DNA from 3 places in the Chryseobacterium sp. CP-77 genome. Region 1 is predicted to be linked to each of the others. Evidence: riboswitches for the same ligand, from Rfam matches in the RefSeq annotation. Region 1 holds a riboswitch; each other region holds the start of a gene.

Region 1 (7,843 bases):
ACAATAATAATTTAACAGTAATTTTTAAAAAAAATAAACTCATGAAAACCTTTTTTTATATTTTTCTTGTATGCCTTTCTACATCAGTATTCGCTCAAAAAAAGCCTTCAGATTATTTTAAAAATCCAAAGACGAAAGTTTTGGTGGTAGGCTCCTTTCATTTTGATTATCCTAATCTGGATGCCCATAAAACCAATAAGGAAGATCAGGTAGATGTACTTTCTCCTAAAACAGCAAAAGAAGTCACAGAACTGGTAGAATATATCAAAAGATTTAAGCCGACAAAGATTGCAATTGAGGCCTGGCCGGGCTGGAACGCCAATCAAAAGCTGAAGGAATACAGCGAAGGCAAACACCGTGACAAAAGAGATGAGCGTTATCAGCTCGCTATGAGAATAGCCAGTGAGTTCAAAATAACTGAATTGTTCAGCATTGACGCAGAATCTATTCTGCATGACCTTGAAAAACATTTTGGGAAAACTGATTCTGCATTTTTTAAGAACCTCAGCAAAGATTATGATTTCAGAAGTGATGACCCGATCTCCCAACAGTTTACGGCATTCTATAAGAGTTCTGAACCTAAAAATTTCAAATCTCTTCTGGATACTTTTACTTATATGAATTCCAAAGAAAGCCATCAGTACGGATACGGGGCCTATCTTAGTGGTGACTTTAAACTAAGAGAATATGACGGCGCGGATATGCTGGCACTGTACTGGTACAGCAGAAACCTCAGAATGTTCCGCAATATTCAAAACATTCCTCACAACGGTGAAGACAGAATTCTTGTGATTGCAGGAAATGGACATGCGGCGGTATTAAGACAGCTTTTTACCTCTTCCGCAGAATATGAATTCATTGAATTTTCTTCAATGAAATAAACAAAAAGACAGAGGCTCAGTCTCTGTCTTTTTTATCAAAACTTCAGTCTTTATATTAGAAGCTGAATTCAATTCTTGCGAACAAGAACCTTCCGCCTATACCGTACTGGGAAACCTGTCTGGAATACACAAACTGGTTATCAGCTGTTAACGAGCTTATAGCAGGGCTTTTAGAAGGCAAAATATTAAAGATATTATTACTTCCTACTGTTGCTGAAATATTTTTATTAAAATTATAGCCTACTGAGAGATCTGTTATCACGCGGCGGTTAAGGACGAAATGCTCTGTACTTCCTGTTACTCCATCAAAGTTAGCATCCACAACATCTGCATCGGTCACTTTACCAAAGAAAGAATTACGCAGTACGAAAGTAAAGCCGGAAACTCTTACCGTATTGCCCAATGTAGCTTTTACACGGGGTACAGCTTCTTCAAAATAGATTCTGTTCGGTTCTGAGAAATAATTATTGATTTGACTTACCAATTTAGGAGACGCGTGGATATCCCCGATTCTTTTAGTCTGATTAAAATTGATTCCCAGATTATTCTCCAGGGAAATTCCTGATGAGATTTTTGAGTTCTGGGAAATAGTAATATCCAACCCTTTTGTCTGAAAATCTACTGCATTAGCAAAAAAGTTGGCAGCGCTGGCTCTTGCAAGATCAAAAGCATCCTGTAAAACAGCCTGATCCGAGCCGGGAGTAAAATTACCATCAGGGCGATAGAAGAGATCGGTTAGTACGACTCTGTCTTTGATCTTGATTAAATAAGCATCTGCTGTGAAAGTAAGGCTTAATGCCGGAATCTTCCAGGTAATTCCTGTACTGTAGGATTGCGAAGTTTCCTGCTTTAATTTTGGAATACCCAATGCCTGTGCAGCCTCAGAATTATTTCTGAAAGTACCTACCTGCGTTGTCTTCCCCTGCTGAATCAGCGTAGAAGTAGAACTGTAATAGATTTGTGCCAATGAAGGTGCTCTGAACCCCGTAGAAACAGCTCCTCTCCAGTTGAGATTGGAAGCCAGTTTTACATTGGTTGCCACCTTATAATTGAATGTAGATCCGAAATCTGAATAATTCTCATACCGTACAGCTCCTTCCAATAACCATCTGTCCGTAATTTCCAGTTCTGCATCAGCATAAGCTGCAATACTGTTTCTGTTTCCGGAAACAGCATTTTCAGGACTGAAGCCGGGGAAAACCTGAGCTCCTGCGGGTCTTACACTTCCAAAAAAATCGGTTACTTTTTCATTTTCAGGAATTTTTGCTGTTACTACCCGGCCATAGATATCGTAAGAAGCATAAGAGTTTTCCTTTCCTGCATTTACTTTATAATTTTCATGCCGGTATTCACCACCAAACGCAATGTTCAATCCTTTCAGGACATCATATTTTTTGGAGAAATCCAGGTTGACGGTATTTTGTGAGAATTCAGATCCTCCCGCATCAAAAGTTCTTGGAGAACCATCTGTAAGTGATGCATTAAAAGTATTGACAACACCAAAACCGAACACATTTTTCCCGAATGTATTACTGAAATCCACATTCCAGCCATCCCATTTTCCTTTAATTCCGGCAGCAAGGGAATAATCATTTACAGTGGCTTCAATCTGAGGCAGATATCCGTTGGGAGTAACCGCATTAATATTCCTTTCATTGTTCGGAAGCCTGTAAAATCCTCCTGCATTTCCAAGGCGGTAACTGTAGCCACCAAATGAATAAACCTTCCATTCATCATTCACAGGAATTTCAGAGTTGAAGAAGAGCTGTCCGGACTGTAGCTTAGACTGTCCGGCTCTCAAACTGAAGTCTTTTCTCTCCAATCCTCTGTAATTAAGCTCCTCAGAGGTAAAATCTCTGCCCAATATTTTTTGAAGCTCAGAAATGCTGTTTGCCCCGGAAATCTGAGATTGGAAATCAGGTGCAAAATATCCAACCTTAGTTGCATACTGCTTAATGGTATTGATGATTTGCTGAGTATTGGAAGTATTGGTAATATTTTTATAGAGCCCGTCAATATTCACTCCATCCTGTAATGCCCGGTAATTAATGGCATTATAGGCATTGAAAATATCTCCTTCCCTCACTCCGGCTCTGGAATAAGGATCACGGTATTGTGCAGAACCTGTAATGTTAAAAAATCCTGATTTCCCTATTTTAGCACCATAATTAAGGTCTACAGAAACAGTCTGTCCGTCTACCCCTCCGGAGAAATTGTTGGCAACTGGTGAGGCATATCCACCTAAAAATACCTGTCCGGAAAGTCCCAGCCTTTTTTTCAGTCCGAGGTTTATCACTCCCGCAATCGCATCAGAGCCATACTGGGCAGCAGCTCCATCCCTTAAAACCTCTATTTTTTCTAATGCAAAGGCAGGAATAGCATTAAGGTCAGTTCCTACAGAACCTCTTCCCGGTGTAAGGGTAACATTAATCAGTGAAGACTGATATCTTCTTTTTCCGTTGAGTAATACCAAAACCTGATCCGGTCCTAACCCTCTCAACAGTGCCGGATCCACAAAATCAGTTCCGTCATTTACAGTATGTGATGTGGATGAAAATGAGGGTACGATATAGTTTAAAGCCTGGCTGATATTATTCGTCGGGCTCTGTTTTAAAATTTTAGATATATTAATGATATCCACCGGAACAGGAGTATCCGTCAAAGATCTTCCGGCCCCCCTTGATCCAAGGATAACCACATCTTCTATTTTCTTCGATTGTAAAGTGTCCGTCTGTGCGTAATAAAATGAAGAAATAAGCACGATAGAAGGAATAAAAATTCTTTTTTTGAAATTATGCATGTTTGTTGTGTACTTTTTTGTTGATGAAATTTGTTTTTTAAGCAATACAGATCCTGTAGCCCTAAATTGTAAGGTTACCATAGAATTCGAAATGTTTGTATTATTTTTTAGAAATAGAAAAGGCTAGAAACAACAACACATGCGCATGTAGAAATGGCATGAGAACATATCAGAGTAATGAAGGCTCACTTCATGATCTGAAGAATAAAAAATTACTGATGGAATGTGATTTCCCTTGTCTTTAAACATTTGATTTTAACTTTTAAAACAAAAATTCAAGATGGGAGTAATGATAGAATGATAAACATTTTTTCCGGAAGATCCGGCTTATCGATTGCAGCACCTTGCTTGTTTTTGCAGGTTGCTATCCCATCTAGAGATTCTTGATAATTACCCGGCAAAGATATAATTATTTCCGAAATAAAAAAAATTTAGCCTAAATTTTCGATTTTCAACATTTTAGCGTAACAAATTATCTTTTCCAGCGTCTAACCGGATAACAGTAAAAACATTATGAAAAAAACAATTTTCGCTTTATCCTTATTAAGCTCCGTTCTTATTTTTTCTCAGGAAAAAAATAATAAACCTCAGGAAAAGCAAATTGAAGGCGTAGTCATTACCAAAACTAAAAAAGCCGTTGAACAAAAAGCAGACCGTACTATTTTTGACTTTTCTGAGCAGCCTCACCTGAATAACGGAAACGTCCTGGAAGGAATTAAAAAACTTCCGGGACTTGTATCTACCGATATTGCCGGGATGATGTATCAGGGAAAAATGCTGGAAGTATATCTTAACGGAAGACCTCTGAACATCACTTCCAATGAATTAAACTCCTTCCTGGAAGGGATGCCCGCCAATTCCGTAGAGAGAATTGAAGTGATCACCCAGCCAGGTGCTGAGTTTCCGGCAACTTCCGGAGGTGCGATTATGAATATTATCACCAACAAAAACGCTAATAAATATTTAACCGCTACCTATTCTGGAAATTATTCTTTCACAAATTATGATCAATACAGAAGCAGAACGACTAATTCTGTTAATTTAAACGCCAGAAATAAATACTTTGGGTGGCAGCTGAATGTTGGGCAGAATTACCGTGAAAGTATGCTGAATGGCCAGCAGGATGAGCTTTTGAGCAGTCATACCGATAGATATGCACGTGGATATTTTGCAAAATCCGGATTGACTTTTGATTTAGGGCAGGACAGGTTATTATTGAACTACGATATTTATCACAATAATAATGACAACTATACTTTAAGTGACGGGCATGGAGATTTACCGTTCAAGAGAAACCCGAAAGATTTAAAAGAAGCTTTTTATACTTCTTCTGACGTTGCCCATACCAATAATTTGAGACAGGAAGCGGTTGTAACCTATCAGAAGCGTTTTGCTGACAAATCTCAAAAACTGGATTTCCAGTTTGGGTATACAAGATCAGACAGCAAATTTTCTCAGGATAATTACTTTCAGGATGGGACGTTTGTAGCTTATCCCAATGAGCCTCTTGATAGCCCTACCAGTGGATTAAAAGATATTCTGAATAATAAATCTGTGATGAATATTGCCAACTTCAAAGTAGATTACGCACAGCCGATCAAGCTTCTTGATGGTGGGAAAGTAAGTTTTGGAGGATTATATGAAAGACAGGATTATGATACAGAAAGTTTTAGACTGACCAATCTTGAATATCAGAGACAGACTGCTTCAACGTATTTAGAGTTTCAGGCTAAACTGAAAAAGTTTGATTTCACGTTGGGCTCCCGTGCTGAAAACTATGATATTTCCGGGATAACAAGATATTTTGATAAAGATGCAAAACTGGTAGAGGCTAATTTAATTCCCTTCAATAAATTTAAATTTTTCCCGAACGCAAGTGTACAGTATAACATGATGAATCAGGTTTATATTGCCGCAAATTACAACAGGAAAATCAGTCTGCCTAGTATTTCTGCCCTGAACCCGAATAACGTAACATTCTCGGGACCTAGTACAGAAGTAAATGGTAACCCGAATCTACAGCCTACTATTTTTGATAATTATGAATTGAAAATATCAGCTTTTGATTATGCGTTTATCGGGTATAGCGTAAGCTCGGCAAGCAATCAGGTAGCACAGATCATCCGAAAAGACGGAAGAAAACTCTTCAATGAGCAGGTGAATATTTCAAATATGAAAATTCACAATTTCAATGTGGGGCTACCGGTTCCTTTTATGATTTTCAGTAAGCCTTTGAGTGAAATCATGAAATTTAATTTCAATCCGGATAAAATTAACTTCATGTACTTATATGCAGGATATCAAAAGCATGAAATTGATAATCTGAACAATAAAGGGTTCTGGATTTTCAATATCATGACTCAGATTATTTTGCCTAAAGACATCAAACTGACAGCCAATTACAGCTATCTGACTCCAAAGGCAGGATATTTCTACTTCACGGCAGAAAAACCATTCAACAACTCGTTTGATATTACATTGACGAAGAAGTTTATGAACAACCGTCTGACACTTTCTGTTTTTGCAAACGATATTTTCAACGGACAGGTGATGCAGGTACGTTCTAATCCGCCATCAGGAAATCCGGTGATGATCTACAACAAATACGACACAAGAAATTTCGGACTTTCCATCAATTATAAAATTCCGACGAGAAATAAATTGGCGAAAGAAGATCCGAATATTTTAAATCAGACCAAAAAAGAAGATACCGGAGGCGTAATGCAGCAGGCACAATAATCCTTCTTTGTAATAAAATAAAAATAGAGGCTGTCTCAAAAGGTAAACTAACGCTCTGAGAATCTCTTAAACAACAAAAGTTGTCAGACAGGAGTTCGAGAGATGGGGTACTTTTGAGACAGCCTCTATTTTTTTGCAGGTAAGTTTTGGCTAAAGCCAATGGATGGTTTTATAAAAGTAAAACAGGCTAAAGCCCGTTCCTATTGATATGTATTGCTGATAAAATGGTGTTATTTGTGAAAACATTTGTGATATTAGTGTTTACATTTACATCAGAAATCTACCGTCTGAAATCTCCAGTTCAGCGTGTCTACCAATGTCAGCTGATTCAAGCTTACCGGAAGATCAGTAATAATTTTCAGGGTCTGAAGTGCCATCATACTTCCTATCATTCCGGGGAGGGCACCCAATACACCAAGGCTGTCACAATCCGGAAGATCTTCATCAAAGGGCGGTTCCGGGAAAATATCTCTTAAGTTTTTACTTCCGTTATGATTAAACACAGCAACTTGGCCTGAAAATCCTAAGATACTTCCGTAAACCAGAGTTTTATTAAGTTTTACGCAGGTATCATTCACCAGGTATCTCGTTGAAAAATTGTCTGAACTATCAATAATAATATCATATTGAGCAAGGATTTCCTCAGCATTATCTTTATTAATTTTTCCTTCAATTCCTATGAATGTAACCTGATAATTGAGTTCTTTTACAAAGGTTTCAGCGCTTTTCACTTTGGATAATCCCACTCTGTTTTCGGTATGGACGATCTGCCGGTTCAGATTATGAAGTTCAACCTCATCAAAATCTGCAACACCTAAAGTTCCTACTCCTGCTGCGGCCAGATATTGAATAACAGGACTTCCCAAACCTCCTGCCCCGATGACAAGAACTTTAGATGACCTTATTTTCTTTTGTCCTTCCAATCCAATCTCATCAATAAATATCTGCCGGCTGTACCGTGAAAAATAATCTTCTTTCATAATTATCATTGAACCGTTAAGATTCTTTAAGCTTTTAAGAATAGTTAAGTTGAGCTTCGCTTGAAACAGCTGTCTTAAAAATCTTAGATTTTTCTTAATTCAGCTTCATCTCTTCAAAATCCTTAATGGTTTAAAAATTTTAAAATCCACTGTAAACAGAGTCCCAGTCTTTCATTACAGGATCATAGCCTGCTTTTTTGATCATTGTTTTAATCTCTTCCATACTTCGTTCGTCGCTGGTTTCAAACTGTTCTAAAGATTCTTTATCCACTGCATAACCACCAGGATTTGTTTTTGAACCTGCACTCATAGCAGTTGCTCCCAGAGAGACAATATTGTTTCTGAACACTTCATTTTCTCTGGTAGAAATGGAAATCTCAAGGTCTTCATTCCATATTCTGTAAGCACAGATAAGCTGAAGAAGATCTTTATCTTCCATGATA
Region 2 (7,843 bases), 760 kb from region 1:
TAAAGTTTTTTAGAAAATTTCTTATACACTAACTTTGTTTTTTTAGGCTGTCCAACAAGTTTGGGCAGTCTCTTTTAATAAAAGCCACCGCAAAAGCAGTGGCTAAAAAAATCAATCTAATTATGGACTATATCCTATAAATTCGGATTATTCTCAAATTCCCTTTGTGGAATACTGAATAAATAATAATTACTATTCGGTACAAAAGCAGATTTATCCGGGAAATCAAGAACAGAATGTCCTTTACCGTCTACGGTTTTCACAGTTCCGTCCGGTGTAGTTACCTGAACTTTTATCGGTTTTCCATCTGCATCTACAAATGGTTTTCTTACTACTGTGCCCTGTGTTCTGATAATATCTGAAAGAGAGAAACCTTCTCCAAACAATTCTTTTCTTCTTTCAATCAGAACTGCATCTACTACTGCATTCTGTGACAATGATCCAGAATAAATATTAGCATTTCTGGCAGATTTCAACTGGTTCAGTACGGTTACCGCCTGAGAAACATTTCCGCTTCTTGCTTCCGCTTCCGCTTCGATCAGGTACATTTCCGCAGCTCTCATATAAACAATATCTGCAATAAGGGTAGGTTTAAATTTAAACTTGGCATACCTCAGCAATCCTTCTCTTCCTTTCTGCCCGTCCCATGAAAATAATTGATATCTGATATCATTAGTATCAAAAAGGTCTTTAAAATAAGGATCTGCCATAAAGCTGTAATAATAACTTCCTGAGGAAGATACATCCAGATAATGGAAGGCATAACTTTCATCAGACTGTTCCTGGGTCTGTGCATGTCCCCAGATCCATTCTGCGTTGTTGATATCATTAAAGCCATCTTTATATTTCTCCGGAGCCATTAGAGAAAATCCTTCCCTTGCGATTTTTGCTGATGCTGAAGCTTTGCTCCATTCTCCTGTATTCAGGTAAGTTCTTGCTAAAAGTCCGTTTACCACAGAACGGTTGATCTTATCCTTATTATTTCTTGTATAATTTTTCAACAGGTTATCGGCGTCGGTAAGATCACTTTTAATCAAAGTATAAATTTCTTCAAGGCTTGCTCTCTTCTTCCCTACTGTGCTTGTTGTGGAAGGTTCTGTATAAATCGGGGCTGTCAACGCTGATTTGTCTTTAAGATAGCTGAACTGGTAAAAACTCGCCAGATTCAGGTAACAGAAAGCACGTAATGCCTTTGCCTGGCCTTTCACCTGATCCTTTTTCTCCTGGCTGCCTTCCGTTCCATCAATTCTTGTAATCACATTATTCATATTATTGATGGTGGAATACAACATAGTCCAGATAAACAGCGGACGGCTTGCTGTACTGTTCACCATTTCTGTAAAGGCATAGGTAGAAGCGAAACCATATTTATTCGTCAATACTGCTACATCACTTCCCATGGCATCACTGGCTCTCAACACAGTGGAATACCCGATATTGGCATAGGTTGTTCCATCATTATTAAATTTTGCCCAGGTACCGTTCACTACCGTCTCAGCACTTTCGGCTGTTTTGAAAACTTCTACACTACTGGCCTGATCAGTAGGAGCTGTATCCAGCTCGCTTTCGCAGCTTGCCAACGACAAAAATCCGATAAGAGCAAACGATATATATTTTAATTTTTTCATTGTTTCAATTTTAAAAGGTTAAAGCGTTGCCTGAAGTCCAAAAGTAATTGTTCTCATGGCAGGATATCTATAATACGTGGTTCCGTCCAAAGCCTGTTCAGGATCCATTCCTTTATGTTTATAGAATGTGAGAAGGTTTTCTGCCTGGATATAAATTCTGAATTTTTTCAATCCTATTTTCTCAAAATAATCTTCAGGGAGTGTATATCCTAAGCTTACATTTTTAAGTCTTGCATAAGTACCGGAATACAGGAATCTTGAAGACGTTGATGTCCAGTTATTCGTTGTTGTGCTCAATGCGGGAACATCTGTATATGGATTATCCGGTGTCCATCTGTTCAACATTTCGGTACTCCACGCACGTCCTCCCGCACTTCCGTTATGCATGATGGAAGTATAATCTGTATCTAAAATTTTACCCCCGATTTTGAATGTCAGTAATCCTGAAAAGTCAAAATTCTTATAGGTAATGCTTGTACTGATTCCTCCTGTCAGTTTAGGCAATGCAGAACCCTGTAATAGTTTTGTTGCTTTTGAATATTCTGAGGTTGTTCCTTCCACTGAGTTTCCGCTGGCATCAGTAGAAACTGTTTTCCACAATGGCTTTCCATTGCTTGGATCTACTCCAACCCATTCAGGAATAAAGAAATCGTACACAGAACCACCTACCGTTAACAGCTTGGTTCCTACCACAAGAGAACCGCCAGGTAATTTTGTGACTTTATTGTTTAAAGTACTTAAGTTCACATCTACATTCCACTGGAAATTATCATTCTTAACCGGTGTTGTAAATAATGAAAATTCAAATCCTGTATTCTGAATCGTTCCGATATTAGCAGGATAATCACTGATTCCCAATGATGGTGCCACTGGCATGTTAAACAGAAGATCCTGGCTTTTTCTTTTGAAGTATTCAATATTTCCTTTAACTCTGTTATTCAAAATAGCGAATTCCAATCCTACGTTTAAATTAAGGTTGGTTTCCCACTTTACATTATTGGTAGACGTTTTCTCCAATGTTGTTCCCGGTTCTCCACCAAGGCTGATAAACCTGTATAACTCCTGATACGCATAATAAAGCGGCTGTCCGTTGGGTCTAAGTAATTTATCATTCCCCTGACCTCCGTAACTGGCACGCAGTGTTAACTGATTGAAAACATTCAGGCTTTTAATAAATTCCTCGTTCGAAATTTTCCATGAACCTCCTACTGACCAGAATCTTCCCCACCTGTTATCTTTCGCAAATCTTGAAGAACTGTCTGCTCTTCCCGATGCAGATAAGAAGTAAGTATTATTGTAGTCATACTCTACTTTTCCAAGGAAACTCAATAAGCTTAATTTATTACTGTTTCCACTGAAACTTCCCAGCAGAGAAGCAGCATCCGGCTCATAGTAATAAGGCAGTGAAAACTGACTTCTCGTTCCTGAAATCGTCTGATAATCGTATTTGTAGAATTCATGTCCTGCTAATGCATTAACATGATGCTTTCCAAACTTTTTATCATACGTCAGAATATTGCTGGTTGTATAGGAAAGTGTTCTGGTATTGGTCTTCGTCACTGAACCTCCAATTTCCGCACCTTGCCCAAGTAATGGATTTGAATAATAATGTCCGTTATAATTCACCAGATCAACAGAGAAGCTTGTCTTGAATTTTAACTCCGGCAAGAAGGTGAATTCCATGAATCCTTTCCCTGAAAAGTTATCTTCTTTATTTTCGTTTTTATCTAAAGGCAAAGTTGCTGCAGCATTTTGGTTTTGAAGCGCATTCGTTGGCCTGTATTTTCCAAAATCATAAATTGGATTTCCGTCGGCATCTAAAACGTAAGTTCCGTCAGCATTTCTTTCATAATAAGGATAGAATGAAGGAATAAACCTTGCGGCATTGATGATATTGCTCACTTTTGAATCCGAAGAAGTAGGCGCCTGCTGAATACTGTTCGTATAGCTTAAGTTGACTCCAACATTCAGCCATTTTTTAACTTCGGAATTAATTTTAAGCCTGGTATTATATCTCTTAAAACCAGACTCAATGGCCATGCCTTTGTCATCCAGATAACCAAGGGAAAAGAAGTAATTACTTTTCTCACTTCCTCCGCTGATATCAAGATCCACCTGGTTTCTTGAGGCCACTCTCTGTAAAATATCTCTCCAGTCATCATTCCAGAGTGGTGAAGCACCAGGCAATAGTTTTCCATCTGTTCCTACAGGTTTTGGATAAACAGTTCCATATGGATTAATTCCAAGAGTAGAAACAAGATTATCTGTTGCCATCTGAGCAGCCTGCTGAGAAGAAACTTTACCGGACTGATATCCGTTTCTCAACGCTTCCCAATATAATTGAAAGTACTGATCTGTGTTTACCTGTTCATAATCTTTGACAGCTCTTCCTGAGAATCCCTGGCTGATATTAAAATTAACTTTTGCTTCTCCTTTTTTTCCTGATTTTGTAGTGATGATGATAATTCCGTTTGCCCCTCTTGAACCATACAAAGCACTTGCTGTAGCGTCTTTCAAAACACTGATGGATTCAATATCACTTGGGCTGATAGAGTTAATATTTCCGTCAAAAGGAATTCCATCCACTACATATAAAGGATCACTGGAAGCACTGATGGAACCAATTCCTCTGATTCTGATAGTAGAAACCGCACCCGGCTGCCCTGAGGCACTGGTAGTCTGAATCCCTGCAACCTGCCCTTCCAATGCTTTGGTAATATTGGTGACAGGTCTGTTATTGATTTTATCACTGGAAATGGTGGCTACAGAACCGGTATAGCTGTTTCTTTTTGCTTTTCCGTAAGCTACCACAACTACTTCATCAAGCTCCTTTTCATGAAGACTATCTTTTTTCAGTCTGGAATTCTGTGCATTTACACTGGTGACTCCCAGAAAGAAAGCAGCAACCGGAGGAATCCATACTTGGGCACTAAATAATTTTTTACTAATCATAATCAATTTTATTTACCATATATTAAAATTTTGCCCTTTGCAGAAAAGTCAGCAAAGGGCATCGATAAATACGATAAACCAAATGCTTATTTTTCCTTAAAAGGCTGAATGTAACACCTTGCCCACGGGTAGGTTGTCAAGACTTCACAGGGTCAGTTCCCTCCATCTTTCTTTATAAGCCGATCGAAATATGGTTGCAAAGCTAAAAACTTTTAGTCTACAAAACAAGTAGACTTATATTTTTTTCATGATAATATTTTAACAATTAACATAAAATTTTAATAAAAGCCATAACAATAAGGAGTTGCGACTGTTATCATTTTTTCACACATGACAAATATCATTATCAATAATTCAATGGAATAAAAATTCAGCATCACTTAATTTTTATGTAATTAATTAAAAAAACTTTTTAATTTTATAGAATGAAAGTTTTAATCATCAATGGCCCTAACCTCAATCTGTTGGGCACAAGAGAACCTGAAATCTATGGAAATGTTTCTATGGAAAATTATTTGGAAATTTTAAAATCCGAGTTTCAATCTCATGAATTAAAATATTATCAGTCAAATATTGAAGGAGAGCTTATCAACAAGCTTCAGGAAGATGACTTTGATGCCGTTGTGATTAATCCGGGAGCTTTTACTCATTATTCTTACGCTATTGCTGATTGCTTGAAAAATATTCGAAAGCCAAAAGTAGAAGTACATATCAGTAACATTTATAAAAGAGAAGAATTCCGACAGAAATCTGTGACGGCAGCCAATACGGATGCGGTTTTATCTGGTTTTGGGATGGATGGGTATAGATTGGCTTTATTAAGTTTAAAATAATTCTAGTAATTTCCCGCAGCTAGTTATGGATAAATTTATGAAAATAAATGATAAAATTTACTGTAAGGATGTTGGGGTCTATTCCAGTCAATTAACAAAAAGAGAATCCTATATTATTAAAGAAATAAATGATGCAAATGTAAGGATTCAAAATAATGAAGGAAGGCTGAGATGGTATTCGAAATTTTATTTTAGTTTAAATAATGAACCGGAAATAATTTCGATTAACATAGATGATACAATAGAAAATATTGAATCTGATGTCATAGAAGTAACCATTACATTTTCTGATAAAGCAAAATATTGGATGACCTTCACAACTCCAAAGTATTTAGATAAGATGTTGGATGAAGAGTCTTATTTTTCTTCAAAGCACTTTATCATCATAAAATCTCTAACTGAAGAATCAATCAAATTAACAGTTCTAAAACTGGATGAACAGAATGAGTTGATTGAAAACTGTAAAAAATATGAATAAAAAAACGCCTCATCATTGATGAGGCGTTTTGTATGTTGATTGGTAAGTATTAAATAGTTTGTTCCTGCAATTGAGGTCCTGAAGCAACTAACTTCTTACCTTCTTCAGTATCACAGTACTGCTCAAAATTCTTGATATATCTTGAAGCAAGATCTTTTGCTTTTTCTTCCCATTCTGAAGCACTTTCATAAGTATCTCTAGGATCTAAAATACCTGTAGAAACGTTTGGCAATTCAGTAGGAATTTCAAGGTTCATGATCGGAACCTGAGTTTTAGGAGCATTATCAATAGAACCGTCAATGATGGCATCAATGATTGCTCTGGTATCTTTTAGAGAAATTCTCTTTCCGGTACCATTCCAACCTGTGTTAACCAGATAAGCTTTAGCTCCGTGTTCCTTCATTTTACCAATTAATGTTTTAGAATACATTGTTGGGTGTAAGGTAAGGAATGCTTCACCAAATGCTGGAGAGAAAGATGGCTGAGGTTCTGTAATTCCTCTTTCAGTTCCTGCTAATTTTGATGTATAACCGCAAAGGAAGTGGTATTGAGCCTGATCTTCATTCAGGATAGAAACCGGAGGAAGTACTCCGAATGCATCTGCTGAAAGGTAAACAATCTTTTTGGCATGACCTGCTTTAGAAGGCAATACAATTTTGTTGATATGATAGATTGGATAAGAAACTCTGGTGTTCTCAGTGATAGATCCGTCGGTATAATCTGCTACTCCATTGTTCACAACAACGTTTTCAAGAAGAGCATCTCTCTTGATGGCAGCGAAGATATCCGGTTCTTTTTCTGCGGATAAGTCGATAACTTTAGCGTAGCATCCGCCTTCATAGTTGAATACTCCGTTATTATCCCATCCGTGCTCGTCGTCACCGATAAGGTATCTCTTAGGATCGGCTGATAAAGTTGTTTTACCAGTTCCTGAAAGACCAAAGAATAAAGCTACATCCCCTTTTTCTCCTACGTTTGCAGAACAGTGCATTGAAGCCATCCCTTTTAATGGAAGATAGTAGTTCATCATAGCGAACATCCCTTTCTTCATCTCACCTCCATACCATGTACCTCCGATGATCTGTAGTTTTTCAGTAAGGTTGAACATGATGAAGTTTTCAGAGTTTAATCCCTGAGCTTCCCAGTTCGGGTTGGTAGTTTTTGATCCGTTGATTACTGTGAAATCCGGCTCGCCAAAGTTTTCAAGCTCATAGTGAGAAGGACGAATGAACATATTAGTAACAAAATGTGCCTGCCAAGCCACTTCAACGATGAATCTTACTTTAAGTCTCGTATCCGCATTCGTTCCGCAGAATGTATCTACTACATAGATCTTTTTAGATCCGGCAAGCTGGTTCAGCACTAGTTCTTTACAAGACCCGAAAATTTCTGCAGTTGTAGGTAAGTTTACTTTACCATCCCAGAAAATTGTATCTCTTGTAACATCATCCTGAACAATATATCTGTCTTTAGGTGAACGACCTGTGAAAATTCCTGTTTTTACTGATACTGCGCCTGATTCTGTAAGCTCAGCTTTCTCAAACCCCTGATTTTCAGGAGAAACTTCAGCCTGATATAATTCTTCGTAAGAAGGATTATACACTACTTCATAGTTTCCTTTAATCCCTAATTTCTCTAAATCCTGGATGATTTTAGTGTTTTTCATTTTACTTATATTTTCTATTTCTTTATTGCTTTCAACAAAAATAATATTAATTATTTGTTAAAGGTGGTTTAAATATACTGATATAAGTCAGAATGGCAAATAAAAAAACAGGATTGTAATATACTGATTATAAACCAATTATATCATCCCATTCAAAAACAGTCGTAAAACCTTTCTCCCAAAAATAGTTCTTATAGTCCCCAAATTTCGCACTCATCACAAAATCTCCACCCCATGCGCCTAAACTTTTGACAAATGAAGGGCAATCTGAGAAAAATTTTTCTTT
Region 3 (7,843 bases), 930 kb from region 1:
TGGAAATACTCAAAGAAGGTAATATAATCTCTGAAATGTTCATCATAATTGAACTTTGGATTCCCTCCGTTGAAAGCCCTTTGGCCATGTTCATCCTTTAAAAATATTGAGCAGAGTCTTTTGCTGATATTCTGGGCTACTTCATCAAGGTTTCTTTTATCGCCGCTGCCTGTCGGAAGTTCTACTTTCAGACTGTTTCCATAATAATAATGGAAGCGCTGCAGGCTTTCCACAATCAGGAAATTGATAGGAAACCAGATGGGGCCTCGCCAGTTGCTGTTTCCGCCAAACATCCGGCTGTCACTTTCGGCAGGTGTATAGTAGACCATATTTTCCGTTCCGTGCACAGAAAAGACAAAGGGATTTTCTTCATATACCTTAGACATGGCGCGGATTCCGTAAGAACTCAGGAACTCGTTTTCATCAAGCATTCTGGTCAGAACTTTTGTCAGCCTGTTTTTACGAAGTATGCTCATCAGGTGTTTGCGTCCTTGTCCTTCCTCGTCCCAATGGGAAACGAGTTTGGTAAGCTCCGGTTTATTTTTTAAAATCCACTCCATTCGGGTTCTGAAATTCGGCATCTTTTCCAGTAAGCGGTGGTCTACAATTTCAACAGCAAACATGGGGATCAAACCAACAATACTTCTTAACCTCAAAGAAACACTGTCTCCGTTTCCAAGCTGCAATACATCATAGAAAAATCCATCTTCTTCATTCCAAAGCCCTTTTGTGCCTTCACCAAGATTTTCCATAGCCTCAGCGATGTAAAGATAATGTTCAAAAAACTTGATGGCCATATCTTCATACACCTGGTAATATTGGGCAAGTTCCATCGCAATACGCATCATATTCAATGCATACATGGCCATCCAGCTGGTTCCGTCTGCCTGTTCGAGGTGCTGGCCATCCTTTAAAACCATGTTACGGTCAAAAGCTCCGATATTATCGAGACCCAGGAAACCTCCTCCGAAAATATTTTTTCCGTTTTTATCCTTTCGGTTCACCCACCACGTGAAATTGAGCAGGAGTTTCTGGAATACTTTTTCTAAGAATAATAAATCCGGCTTTCCGTTATTTTTTTCATCAATTTTAAAAACACGGAAACAAGACCATGCGTGCACCGGCGGATTCACATCACTCATATTCCACTCATAGGCAGGAAGCTGTCCATTAGGGTGCATATACCATTCTTTCGTAAGCAGTAACAGCTGCCCCTTGGCAAACTCTGCATCGATGATGGAAAAAGGAACACAGTGAAACGCCAGGTCCCATGTTGCATACCATGGATATTCCCATTTATCAGGCATGGAAATAATATCCTTGTTGTGCAGATGATTCCACTCCGTATTTCTTACATATTCATTGAAATTTCTTGGCGCTTCAAAATTGGGATCACCTTTCAGCCATTTTCCGATATTATAATGATAAAACTGTTTGTTCCAGAGAAGCCCGGCAAAAGCCTGTCTCTGTACATTTCTCTCATCTTCGTTAACGGTATCACTCTGAATCTCCTGATAAAATTCTTCAGCTTCAGCCTGCCGGGTATTGAAAATTTCATCAAAGTTTTCAAAAGGCTCATCGGCTTCATCCGGGCACAATCTGAATTCAAAAACCTTTGATTCTCCGGCTCCGATAAGCTCATCAATCAGAAAAGAAGCCTTTGTTCCTCTTTTTTCGGGATTTACCGTATCCGTTTGATGGATAATATAATTATTAATTCCGTCTTTGAAATAAGTGTTTTCAACTGCAGGAGCTCCGTAAAGCTTAGAAGTATTGGTTTCATTATCACAAAATACACTTTGTGCATTTGAATTTCTGGAATACAGCTTCTTTATCGAAATACTGTCGTGGGCAATATTGATACTTCCGTCATGAGAAACATTAAGTTCTGCCTTATAGGTGTTGTATCCCCATTTCCAGTTATTTCTGAACCATGCTGTAGGTGCCACCACGATAGGTGCCTCATGCTGGCTTCGGTTACAGACTGTCACCCTGGCCAGAATATCATTGTGATCGGCTTTACAATATTCTATGAAAATATCAAAATATTCATCATTATCAAAAATCCCGGTGTCGAAAAGCTCATACTCAGGTTCCTTTTTGCTGCGTTTTCCATTTTCAGCAAGAATGTCATCATAAGGAAACTCATTGATCGGGTATTTATACACCATTTTCATATAGCTATGGGTAGGCGTATTATCCAGGTAATAAAAGATTTCTTTGATGTCTTCCCCATGGTTTCCCTGAGGATTGCTCAGGCCAAAGAACCGTTCTTTTACCATTTTATCTTTCTTGTTCCAGAATGAAAAAGCAAAACATAAAAGTTGCTTTACATCGGAAATTCCGGCAATGCCTTCTTCACCCCAGCGGTAGGCATAGCTTTCGGCATTATTATGATTGGTGAAATTCCAGGCATTCCCGTTCGGGCTATAATCTTCACGTACATTTCCCCACTGCCGGTTGCTTACATAAGGTCCCCAGTTTTTCCATTTGGTATCTTGTAATCTATCTTTTTCGGCGGTCATATGGCATCATTTTTCAATACGAAGTTAGTTTTTTTGAGAAGTAATTCCAATTTTTTTCATCTGAACAATTATTAATATGGTCTTGGAATACTTGTATTTAAGGGCTTTTTTAAATATTAAAATAATTTTTTTTTGAAATTAAAAGAAAAGAACTACCTTTGCACCATTCGTTCATTCAAATATTGAAAATGTTATCAAGAAAGGTTGAGGGATTAGACCCTATGAAACCTTAGCAACCCTTTGCGCAAGCAAAGAAGGTGCTACGTTCTACCAAATAATTTTGGACAGATAACTCACTGAAGTTCTTTTTCAGCCATTTCCTGTGGCATTTTCAATTGTATTAAAATTTAATAGAATTGAAAACAGAACTAAACTATATTAATCTTTCTTATCAAACTCATTCCCAAAAGGAATACCATATCCCGTTGAGCTATCAGCTCTTTGGGAAAGATCTGTTTACAGCCCCTGTTATCTTAATCAACCATGCTCTCACCGGAAACTCAAATGTATCCGGAGAAAAAGGCTGGTGGAAACAGCTGGTAGGGAAAAATCAGATTGTTGATACTGATCGATATACTGTTCTATGTTTTAATATACCCGGAAACGGATACGACGATTTTTTAATTGAAGATTATGAAGACTTTACTCCTTCAGATATCGCTGCGATATTTCTGAAAGGGCTTGAAGTTTTACAGATCAAAAATTTATATGCCATTATAGGAGGCTCTCTGGGAGGAGGGATTGCCTGGGAAATGCTTGCCCAGCAGCCTGATCTTGCTGAGATTTTTATTCCTATTGCCTGCGATTACAGAACGCACGACTGGCTTCATGCACAGTGTCTGGTTCAGAAATTTTTATTAAATGATAAGGAAGAACCATTACAGAAAGCAAGAATTCATGCCATGTTGTGCTACAGAACACCGCAGTCGCTCAATGACAGATTTCAAAACCAATATAACCAGGACAAACAACGCCTGGAATCAGAAGACTGGCTGGTTTATCATGGTAATGCACTAAACGAAAGATTTAGTTTGAAAGCGTACAAATTGATGAATCATCTCTTAATGAATATAAATGCTGCTGATACAGCACTGGAGAACATTCAGGCACGAATGCACATGATCTCCGTAGATACAGATTTATTTTTCCCGGCTTCTGAAATCCGAATGTGTTTTGAAAACTTAAAAGAGAAAAATAAAGATGTTTCTTATCACGAGATCCAATCTATACACGGGCATGATGCCTTCCTAATGGAATATCAACAATTAAATAATATCATTAAAAACATTTTATAGAAGTAATGAAAAATGCTAACGAAATAAAATTTTTGAAGAACAGATCAATCGTCAAATTTGAAGGAGAAGATTTCCTGGGAGAAATCGGGATTGACGGACGAATTTTTAAAGCGCTTACTTTGGCGCGTATCAGTGTAGGAGTAATCTCTCAGCAGGCCATAGAAAACGGAATTTCTATTCTGGTTCATGAAAATGATGCAGAAAAAGCAGTTGCCTGTCTTATTGATGAATTTGAGGCAGAAAGAAAATCAGGAAAAGTTTCTCAGATTTATAGTATCAATAATGTTTCTGTGATTGGTTTTGTAGCAGAAGATTTCAATAAAGTTTTTGCTGAGCTGGCAAGAAATAATGTTTTCCCGTTACTTTTAAATCAGGTGGCAGGAGAAAACAGAGTCAATATCGTAGTGACCTCTTCGCAGGATGAAAAAACAAGAAATATCATAGAATCTGAAATTTTCAAAAAGCCGAAGACCGTTCATCTGGCCATTATTGGTCACGGAAACGTAGGGAAAACCTTGATAGAACAGGTACTTGAATCTGCAGAAGAAATTAAAAAACGTAAAAAAATAGACCTTAAAGTAGTTGCAGTAGCCAACTCAAAGAAAATTGCCTTCAACAAAAAAGGGTTTGATGCCAATTGGGGAGATGAGGTTTTAACAGCAGAAAGACCGTCAAATGTTGAAGAACTGATTAATTTCTCCAACGAGAATCAACTGGAAAATCTGATCGTTGTGGATAACACAGCAAGCAAAGATTTTGTTAAAAACTATCATGCCCTGGCAGAAAACGGTTTCGATCTGGTTTCTTCCAACAAGATTTTCAATACCCTTCCGATAGAAGAATACAGAAAACTAAGATATACGTTGAATAAAAATAACAGACGTTACCTGTATGAAACCAATGTTGGGGCTGGATTACCTTTAATTGATACCATCAAATTACTGCACCTTTCAGGAGAAAATATCACAAGAATCAAAGGCGTATTCTCAGGAACATTGAGTTATGTGTTCAATAATTTTTCTTTGAGAGACGATAAATTTTCAACCATCATCAACGAAGCTTTGGAAAAAGGATACACAGAACCGGATCCGAGAGAAGATTTATCAGGAAATGACGTAGCAAGAAAATTATTGATCCTGGCGAGAGAATTAGACTTAATCAACGAGTTCGGAGATATCAATATCCAAAATCTTGTTCCTGAAAGTTTGCTTGAAGTTTCAAAATCAGAATTCCTTTCAAGACTGGAAGAACTTGATGAAGAATATCAGAAAATAAAAGAAAATCAGGAGCCCGGACATGTATTAAGATATGTGGGAGATCTACACGGAGATTTACAGAAAGATAAAGGTGAACTGGATGTAAAACTGGTTTCTGTTCCTGCAACTTCAGCATTGGGACAACTGAAAGGTTCAGACTCCATCTTTGAAATCTACACAGAAAGCTATGGCGAAAATCCAATCGTGATTATGGGGGCCGGAGCCGGAGCAAAGGTAACAGCAAGAGGAGTATTCGGGGATATTCTAAGAGTAAGTGAAACAAAATAATATTTAATGTAACAATCTAATAATGTACCAGTTTACCAATAATTGGTGTCGTTATTCTGAGCAAAGCGAAGATTTTAATTGGTACATTGTTAGACTGCTATATTGGTAAATTAATTAAAACTATATGGAAAATTTTGAAACATCAGCAATAAGAACCCAGACGGAAAGATCTCAGTTTGATGAGCACTCTACACCATTATATCTTACCTCCAGCTTTATATTTCAGGATGCAGAGGATATGAGAGCAAGCTTTGCAGAAGAAAAGTCTAAGAATTTATACAGCCGTTTCTCTAATCCAAACGTAACCGAGTTTACAGATAAGATTGCTAAAATGGAAGGTGCAGAAGCAGGATATGCCTTTGCAACAGGAATGGCAGCCATCTATTCTACATTTGCGGCGTTATTGAATGCTGGTGATCATATCGTAAGCTGCCAGTCGGTTTTCGGGTCGACACACACTTTGTTTACCAAATATTTCCCGAAATGGAATATTGAAACTTCTTATTTCAAGGCAGAAGATGCAGCAAATGTGGAGCAATACATCAAACCTAATACAAAGATCTTATACCTTGAAACTCCTACCAATCCCGCTATTGAAATTCTGGATCTGGAGTTTTTCGGACAAATTGCAAAAAAGCATAACCTTATTTTCATTGTAGATAACTGTTTTGCAACACCTTATCTTCAGCAGCCTATCAAATATGGTGCAGATATTGTTGTACATTCAGCAACGAAACTAATTGACGGGCAGGGAAGAGTTTTAGGAGGAATAGCAGTAGGAAAAGAAGATCTGATCAGAGAAATTTATCTTTTCGCAAGAAATACAGGACCTGCATTATCTCCTTTCAACGCGTGGGTATTATCAAAAAGTCTGGAAACATTGGCAATTCGTGTAGAAAAGCACTGTGAGAATGCCTTGAAGGTAGCGGAGTTTTTAGAAAGCCATCCTAATGTAGAATTGGTAAAATATCCATTCCTGAAATCCCATCCAAGCTATGAAGTAGCCAAAAAGCAGATGAAGCTCGGGGGAAATATCGTAGCCTTTGAAATAAAAGGAGGAATAGAAGGAGGAAGAAACTTTTTAGATAAGATACAAATGTGTTCATTGTCCGCCAACTTAGGTGATACAAGAACGATCGTTACCCATCCGGCTTCTACAACGCACTCCAAATTGTCAGACGAAGAAAGAAATGAAGTAGGAATTACTGCGGGGCTGGTACGTTGTTCAGTAGGATTGGAAAATGTGGATGATATCATTGCAGATTTAAAACAAGCCTTGGATTAATCCAAATAGCAACTGGTTTTAGCCAAAAAAGATTAAAATGAAAAATTCAGAACAATTATATAAAGCTTTATCCGAAAGAATTTTAATTCTTGACGGAGCGATGGGTACCATGCTTCAGAGATACAAATTCGAAGAAGAAGATTACCGTGGAGAGCGTTTCAAAGACTGGGAACATCCGGTAAAAGGAAATAATGACCTCCTTTCTCTGACACAGCCGCAGGCGATTGAAGAAGTTCACAAGAAATATCTGGAAGCCGGAGCAGACATCATTGAAACCAATACGTTCTCAGGAACTACGATTGCGATGGCAGATTATCATATGGAAGATCTTGTATATGATCTGAATTATGAATCTGCAAAGATTGCAAGAAAAGCCTGTGACGAGTACACCGCAAAAAATCCGGACAAACCGAGATTTGTAGCAGGATCTATCGGACCTACAAACAGAACAGCAAGTTTAAGCCCTGATGTGAATGATCCGGGATACAGAGCCATCACCTTTGAAGAATTGAGAGTAGCTTACAAACAGCAATGTGAAGCTTTGCTGGATGGAGGTTCAGATATTCTTCTGGTAGAAACCATCTTTGATACCTTGAATGCGAAAGCAGCTTTATTTGCGATTGATGAACTGCAGGATGAAAGAGGAATTAAGATCCCGATCATGGTTTCAGGAACTATTACAGATGCTTCAGGAAGAACATTGAGCGGACAGACCGCAGAAGCTTTTCTGATCTCAGTTTCCCACCTGAATTTACTAAGCGTAGGTTTCAACTGTGCATTGGGAGCAGATCAGCTGACTCCTTATCTTGAAACACTGGCTCATAATTCAGAATTCTATGTTTCAGCATACCCGAATGCCGGTTTACCAAATGCTTTCGGAAAATATGACGAAACTCCTGAGGACATGGCAAGACAGATTAAAGAATATGTAGAAAAAGGATTAATCAATATTATTGGAGGATGCTGCGGAACTACCCCTGAGCATATCAGGGCGATTGCAGATCTGGTGAAAGATTATCCGCCTAGAAAATTGAAAGAATTTGTCTGATTTGATAGATTTTTTTAATTAAAATCAAGAATGAAGGCTCGGTTATAAATATTATCTTTAAATAAACCACAAAATTTAATGTAATGGAAAAGCCGATTTACTTAAAAGATTCAGAAGATGTTAAGCTTTTTAATGAGTTGAGGAAG

The links. A riboswitch is a leader RNA that binds a small molecule or an ion and turns the genes downstream of it on or off. The one in region 1 is predicted to bind S-adenosylmethionine.
Region 2: linked by a shared signal. The riboswitch ahead of V0410_RS17385 (SusC/RagA family TonB-linked outer membrane protein) and the one ahead of V0410_RS13930 (TonB-dependent receptor plug domain-containing protein) in region 1 are both predicted to bind S-adenosylmethionine.
Region 3: linked by a shared signal. The riboswitch ahead of V0410_RS18195 (alpha/beta fold hydrolase) and the one ahead of V0410_RS13930 (TonB-dependent receptor plug domain-containing protein) in region 1 are both predicted to bind S-adenosylmethionine.

What each region holds. Positions count from the first base shown of each region.
Region 1 is NZ_CP143637.1:3,136,036-3,143,878, forward strand. Features, by position in the region: gene V0410_RS13920 (outer membrane beta-barrel family protein) at 1-7, shown strand, start outside; gene V0410_RS13925 (DUF5694 domain-containing protein) at 42-881, shown strand; gene V0410_RS13930 (TonB-dependent receptor plug domain-containing protein) at 937-3,681, opposite strand; SAM-I-IV-variant riboswitch at 3,979-4,076, opposite strand; gene V0410_RS13935 (outer membrane beta-barrel protein) at 4,195-6,420, shown strand; gene V0410_RS13940 (HesA/MoeB/ThiF family protein) at 6,693-7,409, opposite strand; gene thiH (2-iminoacetate synthase ThiH) at 7,540-7,843, opposite strand, start outside.
Region 2 is NZ_CP143637.1:3,899,261-3,907,103, reverse strand. Features, by position in the region: gene V0410_RS17395 (hypothetical protein) at 1-13, shown strand, start outside; gene V0410_RS17390 (RagB/SusD family nutrient uptake outer membrane protein) at 135-1,628, opposite strand; gene V0410_RS17385 (SusC/RagA family TonB-linked outer membrane protein) at 1,647-4,580, opposite strand; SAM riboswitch class I at 4,664-4,761, opposite strand; gene aroQ (type II 3-dehydroquinate dehydratase) at 5,006-5,413, shown strand; gene V0410_RS17375 (hypothetical protein) at 5,451-5,891, shown strand; gene pckA (phosphoenolpyruvate carboxykinase (ATP)) at 5,941-7,557, opposite strand; gene V0410_RS17365 (GYDIA family GHMP kinase) at 7,685-7,843, opposite strand, start outside.
Region 3 is NZ_CP143637.1:4,061,439-4,069,281, forward strand. Features, by position in the region: gene V0410_RS18190 (MGH1-like glycoside hydrolase domain-containing protein) at 1-2,525, opposite strand, end outside; SAM riboswitch class I at 2,714-2,820, shown strand; gene V0410_RS18195 (alpha/beta fold hydrolase) at 2,882-3,820, shown strand; gene V0410_RS18200 (ACT domain-containing protein) at 3,826-5,364, shown strand; gene V0410_RS18205 (O-succinylhomoserine sulfhydrylase) at 5,489-6,649, shown strand; gene V0410_RS18210 (homocysteine S-methyltransferase family protein) at 6,687-7,697, shown strand; gene V0410_RS18215 (fatty acid desaturase family protein) at 7,781-7,843, shown strand, end outside.